Regions from separate parts of the Comamonas sp. 26 genome, predicted to be linked through region 2. Evidence: riboswitches for the same ligand, from Rfam matches in the RefSeq annotation. Region 2 holds a riboswitch; the other holds the start of a gene.

Region 1 (4,423 bases), on a different contig from region 2:
CAGCAGGCGGGCCTGCGGCTCCAGCGCGCGGGCGGCAGCGGTGGGCACAGGCTCGCGGCCACGGCGGTCAAACAGTTGCAGGTCCAGCTCGGCCTCCAGCTGGGCAATGGCCATGCTGATGGCGGATGGAACGCGCCCCAGCTTGCGGGCAGCGGCGGAAAACGAGCCCTCATCAAGCACGGCAAGAAACAGGGGAACCTGATCGGCGGCGAAGGGCATGGAGGTATCTGTCAGAAAAATTGAAAGGAGATGACTTTTATCTTCAGTTTTCAGAACATACACTGCAGTCCATGTCTCAACAAGCCTCCGCGATGGCATCCGCTTCTTCTTCTGCCGCTCACCCTGTTCATTCTTCTTCGGCTGCGCCCCGCAAGGCCACCGGCCTGCAAGGCGCCAAGCGCCGTATCATCTATGTGTCTCTGTACGAGGCGATTGCCATCGCCGTCTCCAGTCTGATCTTTATTGCCATAGGCCAGAAGGCCAGCGACTCCGGCATCATGGCCGTGGCCGCATCGGTGATTGCGATCTGCTGGAACCTGAGCTTCAACCACCTGTTTGAAAAGTGGGAAGCGCGCCAGACTGTCAAGGGCCGCTCCGTGCTGCGCCGAGTAGTGCATGCCATCGGCTTTGAGGGCGGTATTGCCGCCATGCTGATCCCGCTGATGGCCTGGTGGTTCAACATCACGCTGTGGGAAGCAGCTGTGATGGAAGCCGGCCTGCTGGTGTTCTTCATGGTCTACACCTTCGCCTTCAACTGGGCGTTTGACCGCTTGTTTGGTCTGCCCGCATCAGCACAGGCACTGACACAGTAAATTTGTATTAAATCGGCCTCTGGCGCTTGTCTATAAAGCGCAAGCAGCTATAAAAAAAGCGTGTTCCCGGTTTGCGAGAACACGCTTTTTTGTGGGCGAAGCCCAGGGCTATCAGCGCAGCAGGCTGAGCATGCCCTGCAGCAGGAAGGCGTTGATGATGTCGATAAAGAACGCGCCGACCAGCGGCACGATCAGGAAAGCCTTGTGCGATGGACCGTACTGATTGGTAATGGCCTGCATATTGGCCACAGCCGTGGGTGTAGCACCCATGCCAAAGCCGCAGTGGCCGGCGGCCAGCACAGCTGCGTCGTAGTTCTTGCCCATGACGCGGAAGGTCACGAAGACCGCATACAGCGCCATGACGACGGTTTGCGCGGCCAGAATAATCATCAGTGGGCCAGCCAGATCGGTCAGCTCCCACAGCTTGAGCGAGAGCAGGGCAATGGCCAGGTAGATGGACAGGGCGGCGTTGCCGAATACGTCGATGGCGCGGTCAAAGACCTTGAAGCCGAAGACGTAGTCCAGCACATTGCGGATAAGCACGCCACTGCCCAGTGCCCAGACAAAAGTGGGCAACTGAACGGCCGTGCCTTTGGTCAGACCGGTCATGAACTCGGCAAAGGCCAGGCAGGCGGCAAACAGGGCCAGTGTTTCCACAGCTGCGTCGGCCGTAATCAGGCGCGGAGCGTTGCTGGGGGATTCGAAATTGGCAACCTCGCTGCCTTCGCTCACGGTGGGGGATGCATCGCGCAACTGCTCGGACTCGGTCAGCGGCTGGGCCAGCTGGTTGCGGGTGATGAGGCGCTTGGCCAGTGGGCCGCCCAGCAGGCCGCCAATGACCAGGCCAAAGGTGGCGCAGGCAATACCCAACGTGGTGGCGCCGGTCAGGCCGTACTGGTTCTCCAGTACCGAACCCCATGCACCGGCTGTGCCGTGGCCGCCCACCAGCGTGATGGAGCCTGCGACCAGACCAATCAGCGGATCAAGCCCCAGCAGCGAAGCCAGACCCACGCCGACGATGTTCTGCATCGATATGAAGACAGCAATCACACCCAAAAAGATGAACAGACCCGAGCCGCCTTCGCGCAGCTTGCTGAAGTTGGCGCTCAGGCCAATGGATGAGAAAAACACCAGCATGAAGGCCGATTGCAGACCGCCCTCAAAACTCAGAGACAGGCCCGTGAACTCGTGCAGAGCAAAAATGGTGGCCGCCACAAGCAGGCCGCCAGATACGGGCTCTGGGATGTTGAAGTCACGCAGGAAGCGGATGTGCCGTGTCATGAGCTTGCCAAGCAGCAGGACCAGCACGGCCATGATGAGTGTGTAGTACGCGCCGAAGGTCACGTTCATAAAAATCTCCAGAGAATTTCACGCGGCGACTGGGTGAGCTGCCTGAGCGGCGGGCGCAAACGTCTGTGCGTGGGTGAGCACGATGGACAGCATCACTTGAAGGTGATGGTGCCAAGGTCTCCAAAATACGGACTGTCGGTACTTGTCCCGTCATGGCGACAGCAGGGCCGCGAATGGAGTCGCCGGAGCCAGTTGGAACGTCGTGCGCGTCGCATACGGGCGCGCACCATGCCCGAAATATGCTTGAAATGAGATGTCTGCATTCGTGGTTGACGAAATCACCTTATGCCCGCTTGATTTTTCCGAGGCCAAATGCTCACATCTGGTATAGCAGTGTGTGACAAGACAAGGCGAAGCAGCCTGCTTTGGAGTCACGATTCAGCGCCTCGCTTTAGAATGACGGGCTTCGCCCCGAGGAGCGCTGCAGCTTGTCATCTTCATGCATGACCTGTCAGGCTCGGGGCCGCAGATCCTGCATGCGATCTGCCCGTATGTGCAACGGCGCTCACCTGTTTTCGATTCTGTTTCTGGTTTTCTCACAGGTGAGCTGATGTCTGCTGCTGTCCCCGCTACTGGTGTTTCTTCCGTGCCCCCCATGCGCCTTTCGGGCCTGGAACCCGTCTTCATTGGCGACGACACGCTGTTCGTCAATGTGGGCGAGCGCACCAACGTCACCGGCTCCAAAGCCTTTGCGCGCCTGATCCTGAACGAGCAGTACGAAGAAGCGCTTGCGGTTGCCCGTCAGCAGGTGGAAAACGGTGCTCAGGTCATCGATGTGAACATGGACGAGGCCATGCTGGACAGCAAGGCCGCCATGGTGCGTTTTCTGAACCTGATCGCCTCTGAGCCGGATATCGCCCGCGTGCCCATCATGGTGGACAGCTCCAAGTGGGAAGTGATTGAAGCCGGTCTGCGCTGCATCCAGGGCAAGGGCATCGTCAACTCCATCTCTATGAAGGAAGGCGTTGACGAGTTCAAGAAGCACGCCAAGCTGGTCAAACGCTACGGCGCCGCTGCCGTGGTGATGGCGTTTGACGAAAAAGGCCAGGCCGACACTTTTGCCCGCAAGATCGAAATTTGCGAGCGTGCTTATCGCATCCTGGTGGACGAGGTGGGCTTCCCGCCCGAGGACATCATCTTCGACCCCAACATCTTTGCTGTGGCCACCGGCATTGAAGAGCACAACAACTACGGCGTGGACTTCATCGAAGCCACGCGCTGGATCAAGCAGAACCTGCCGGGTGCCAAAGTGAGTGGCGGCGTGTCCAACGTGTCCTTCTCCTTCCGTGGCAACGACCCGGTGCGCGAGGCCATCCACACCGTGTTCCTGTACCACGCGATTGCTGCGGGCATGGACATGGGCATCGTCAACGCCGGCATGGTGGGGGTGTACGACGACCTCGAGCCAACGCTTCGTGAGCGCGTGGAAGATGTGGTGCTGAACCGCCGCCCAGACGCCGGTGAGCGCTTGGTTGAAGTGGCCGACAGCGCCAAGAGTGGCGCCAAGGATGAGAGCAAGAAGCTTGAATGGCGTGGCACGCCTGATGCTCCGAAGACGGTGGGCGAGCGCTTGTCGCATGCACTGGTGCATGGCATTACCGACTTCATTACCGAAGACACAGAAGAGGCGTATCAGCAGCTCGTGGTGCAAGGTGGCGGTCGCCCGTTGCACGTGATTGAAGGCCCGCTGATGGATGGCATGAACGTGGTGGGCGACCTGTTTGGTGCAGGCAAGATGTTCCTGCCGCAGGTGGTCAAATCGGCCCGCGTGATGAAGCAGGCCGTGGCTCACCTGGTGCCCTATATCGAGGAAGAAAAGCGCCAGCAAGAAGCGGCGGGCCTGGACGTGACCAGCCGCGGCAAGATCGTGATCGCCACCGTCAAGGGCGACGTGCACGACATCGGCAAGAACATCGTCACTGTGGTGCTGCAGTGCAATAACTTCGAAGTCATCAACATGGGCGTGATGGTGCCTTGCCACGAAATTCTGGCGCGTGCCAAGGCCGAGGGCGCAGACATCATCGGTTTGTCGGGGCTGATCACCCCCAGCCTGGAAGAGATGCAGTACGTGGCCGGCGAGATGCACAAGGACGACTACTTCCGCATCAAGAAGATTCCGCTGCTGATCGGTGGCGCCACCTGCTCGCGCGTGCACACGGCCGTGAAGATCGCGCCCAAGTACGAAGGCCCGGTGCTCTACGTGCCCGATGCCTCGCGTTCGGTCAGCGTGGCGCAGAGTCTGCTGGGCGAGAACAAGGACG
Region 2 (4,423 bases):
CCATCCAGTCGGAGGTGGCGTGGCGGCTGGCTTTACGGCCCTTGACGGCACCGGCGATCTGAATCGCGCCCGAGAATAGCAGCAGCTTTTCGGTCAGCGTGGTCTTACCCGCATCCGGGTGGGAAATGATGGCGAACGTACGACGGCGCTGAGTTTCTGGGGCGTATGACACGGTATTGAAAGCTGTAAATACAACCGGAGATGTCGGCTGTGACCACAAAAAAGGTGCAGCAATCGATTGGCTGCACAAGGCCTGCGCCCATGCAGGGCAGGCCTGTGAATAAGGCTTGAGGGCGCTTATTTTAACGGCAGGGGCAATTCATGGGGACGGGGCGGGCATGAGCCGTTTGCCGCGCGTCTTGGCTGGCCGGTATGCGGAGCACAATAGCCGCATCGCCTCAGGTTTCCGTATTTCACTCATGAACCGTTCCCCGCAGGATGTGAATACTCCCTTATCAATCGAGCCTCAAGGCTTGGCTGCTCCTGTCTGGATCAAACGTGGGACTCCCGATTACTGGCGGGTCAGCGTGGCGCTGTTTCTGGCGGGCTTTGCGACCTTCTCGCTGCTGTACTGCGTGCAGCCGCTGCTGCCCGAGCTGGCGCGCACCTTTGCGGTCAGCCCCGCCCAGAGCGCGCTGGCGCTGTCGGTGTCCACGGCTTGTCTGGCGGTTTCCATTGTTCTGGCCGGGGCTCTGTCCGAGGGTCTCGGGCGGCGCAAGCTGATGTTTATTTCCATGGCGCTGGCCGCCTTGTGCAATTTGGTCGCTTCGTTTTTGCCGCAATGGCATGCACTGCTGGCTGCACGGGCGCTGGAAGGTTTGCTGCTGGGTGGCGTGCCTGCGGTGGCCATGGCTTACCTGTCTGAAGAGATTGACCCGCCGGGGCTGGGTTTTGCCATGGGCCTGTATGTGGGCGGCACCGCGCTGGGCGGAATGCTGGGCCGTGTGGGCATGAGCGCCATGACGGAATTCTGGGGCTGGCGCCACGCGCTGGCTGCGCTTTCGGTGCTGGATTTGCTGGCCGCGCTGGGCTTTGTTTGGTTGCTGCCCAACTCGCGAAACTTCGTGAAAAAGACGGGGCTGGGTGCCAGGTATCACCTGCAGGCCTGGGGACGGCATTTGCAGCACAAGGGCTTGCCACTGCTGTTTTTCATCGCTTTTGGCCTGATGGGCGTTTTTGTCAGCATCTACAACTACGCGGGCTTTTTGCTGAGTGCATCGCCGTACAACCTGAGCCAGCTGGAGATCAGTCATATCTTCTACGCCTATCTGCTGGGCACGGCGGCGTCGCCCATCGCTGGTGGGCTGGCCGACAAGCTGGGGCGCGGCCCGGTGCTGATTGCGGGCACTTTGCTCATGGCGACGGGTGTGGTGCTGACGCTGTTTGAGCCGCTGGCGGTCATCGTCACCGGCGTTGTTTTGCTGACGGCCGGTTTTTTTGTGGCGCACTCGGTGGCCAGCGGCTGGGTGGGGCGGCTGGCGACGCAGTCCAAGGGGCATGCGTCCTCGCTATACCTCTGGAGCTATTACATGGGCTCGAGCGTGCTGGGGGCCGGGGCGGGCTGGTTCTGGTCGCGCTGGGGCTGGTCGGGGGTCGGCTCTGTGGCTTTGCTGGTGCTGGCGCTGGTGATTGCTCTGGCGCTGCGCGTGCAGTGGCTGTCGGTGCAGGCAGCAAAGGGGCGATTGGCCTGAATTCAGTCGGTTATCGCCTGGCGGGCAGGAAGGGGATTCCCTTATAATCGCCCTCCATCCGAGGAGCGTTGCAGCGTTCCCCAGCCGGTTTAACACCGGCCGCAGCGGGGCGTGAGGCTCGGATTTCATCTCGCAACGACGCTCACCCACGCTTTCTGTGCGGTGAGATGGCATTCCCTCCTTCTTCCGCGGAACGTGGTTTCTCATTCAAATTTTGGAGAAAAACCATGAACGCTGCTGTTCGCTTTAACCCTGCTGATTCGGCTATTACCGACATTACCCTTGCCGCCTGGGGCCGCAAGGAAATCAATATCGCCGAAACCGAAATGCCCGGCCTGATGGCCATCCGCGAAGAATTCGCCGCTGCCCAGCCCCTGAAGGGTGCGCGCATCACTGGCTCGCTGCACATGACCATTCAAACGGCCGTGCTGATCGAGACCCTGAAGGACCTGGGCGCTACCGTGCGCTGGGCTTCGTGCAACATCTTCTCGACCCAGGACCACGCTGCCGCCGCTATCGCTGCCACCGGCACGCCTGTGTTCGCCATCAAGGGTGAGTCGCTGAAGGATTACTGGGATTACACCCACAACATCTTCGAATTCGGCACCAAGGGTACTGAAGGCGAAGGCCCCAACATGATTTTGGACGACGGCGGCGATGCCACCGTGCTGCTGCACCTGGGCCAGAAGGCTGAGAAGGACATCTCCGTGCTGGCCAACCCTGGCTCGGAAGAAGAAAAGATCATGTTCGCGGCCATCAAGGCCAAGCTGGCCATTGACAGCACCTGGTACACCCGCAAGTCTGCCGAGATTCGCGGCGTGACTGAAGAAACAACCACCGGCGTGCACCGCCTGAACGAGATGTCGGCCAAGGGCACATTGCTGTTCCGCGCCATCAACGTGAACGACTCGGTGACCAAGTCCAAGTTCGACAACCTGTACGGCTGCCGCGAATCGCTGGTCGACGGCATCAAGCGCGCCACTGACGTGATGATCGCTGGCAAGGTGGCTGTGGTCGCTGGCTACGGTGACGTGGGCAAGGGCTGCGCCCAGGCTCTGTCCGCACTGCGCGCCCAGGTGTGGGTGACCGAGATTGACCCCATCAACGCCCTGCAAGCCGCGATGGAAGGCTACAAGGTCGTGACCATGGAATATGCCGCCGACAAGTGCGACATCTTCGTGACCACCACCGGCAACAAGGACATCATCCGCCACGAGCACATGGTTGCCATGAAAGATGAGGCCATCGTCTGCAACATCGGTCACTTCGACAACGAAATCGACGTGGCTTCGATCGAAAAGTACGAGTGGGAAGAAATCAAGCCCCAGGTCGACCACATCAAGTTCCCTGACGGCAAGAAGATCATCCTGCTGGCCAAGGGCCGCCTGGTGAACCTGGGTTGCGCCACCGGCCACCCATCGTTCGTGATGAGCGCCTCGTTTGCCAACCAGACCATCGCCCAGATCGAGCTGTTCACCCGTCCTGAAGCCTACGAAGTGGGCAAGGTCTACGTGCTGCCCAAGGTGCTGGACGAAAAGGTGGCCCGCCTGCACCTGAAGAAGGTTGGCGCCCAGCTGACCGAACTGAGCGACACACAAGCCGCCTACATTGGCGTGAAGAAGGAAGGCCCTTACAAGCCTGAAACTTACCGCTATTAAGCCAGCGGCCATGCAGTGCAGTCAGCCTGTGTTGACTGCACTGCTCAATATTTTGATAGCTGCTAGCGCTTTATTTCATTGGACTTCATATAGGTTGAGACCTGGAATCCAATTGAATCAAGCGCAAGCAGCTACATAAAACATAGTTCTATCGCCTCGCTGCACTTCTGTGCAGTGCCCGGCACCGGTTAATTTCAAAGGAAGCGACGCTATGCGCGCAGATGTTTTTTTGGTGGAAGCAGGCCATGCTTCGACACGCTCACAGGCGCAGCGCCTGATTGCTTCGGGCGTGGAGTGGCGCCTGACGCCGTTGGCACCCTGGAAGAAGGTTGCCAAGAACGGTGACGACATTCCTGCGGGCGCTGAGCTGCAATTGCTGGATGCGGCTGAAGCCAAGTACATCTCGCGTGGTGGCCTCAAGCTCGAAGGCGCTCTGGCTGCTACGGGTATTGCCGTCAAGGGCCTACGCTGCCTGGATGTGGGCCAGAGCACGGGCGGCTTTACCGACTGCCTGTTGCAGGCCGGTGCTGCCCAGGTGGTGGGTGTGGACGTGGGCCACAGCCAGCTGCACGAGCGCCTGCGCAGCGACGAGCGGGTGATCTGTGTGGAAAGCTTCAACGCCCGCACATTGACCCCCGAGTCGCTGGAAGTCGCATGCGATGAAGCGCTGTGCGATGTCATCGAAGAAGAAGAAGACAACGACACCCAGCCCCAGGCTCCTTACGCCTGGATGCGCAACGGTGGTCAGGTCGACGAAGACTATGACGACAGCGACGACGCCAAGGAGCAGGACATTGAGTCCTTCAAGGCCGAACGCGTTGCCAAGGCCAAGGCCAAGTCTGAAGGTGCGGCTCCTGTGGAGCTGCGCCGCAGGCCCGGCACCCAGAGTATCGACATCACGCCCGCGTTTGACTTTGTCACCGGCGATGTGTCCTTTATCTCGCTGACGCTGGTGCTGCCTTCTGTGGTGCAAGTGCTCAAGCCCCACGGCCAGCTGCTGATGCTGGTCAAGCCCCAATTCGAGTTGCAACCCGGCCAGATTGGCAAGGGCGGCATTGTGCGCGACAAGGCTTT

Evidence for each region. A riboswitch is a leader RNA that binds a small molecule or an ion and turns the genes downstream of it on or off. The one in region 2 is predicted to bind S-adenosylhomocysteine.
Region 1: another riboswitch for S-adenosylhomocysteine. It lies ahead of metH (methionine synthase); the one in region 2 lies ahead of ahcY (adenosylhomocysteinase).

The regions. Positions count from the first base shown of each region.
Region 1 covers NZ_PEFL01000003.1:436,469-440,891, forward strand. The annotation lists gene CLU84_RS20140 (LysR family transcriptional regulator) at 1-219, opposite strand, end outside; gene CLU84_RS20145 (PACE efflux transporter) at 312-812, shown strand; gene gltS (sodium/glutamate symporter) at 924-2,162, opposite strand; S-adenosyl-L-homocysteine riboswitch at 2,570-2,676, shown strand; gene metH (methionine synthase) at 2,713-4,423, shown strand, end outside.
Region 2 covers NZ_PEFL01000002.1:735,209-739,631, reverse strand. The annotation lists gene CLU84_RS17920 (peptide chain release factor 3) at 1-172, opposite strand, end outside; gene CLU84_RS17915 (MFS transporter) at 420-1,691, shown strand; S-adenosyl-L-homocysteine riboswitch at 1,746-1,842, shown strand; gene ahcY (adenosylhomocysteinase) at 1,919-3,349, shown strand; gene CLU84_RS17905 (TlyA family RNA methyltransferase) at 3,561-4,423, shown strand, end outside.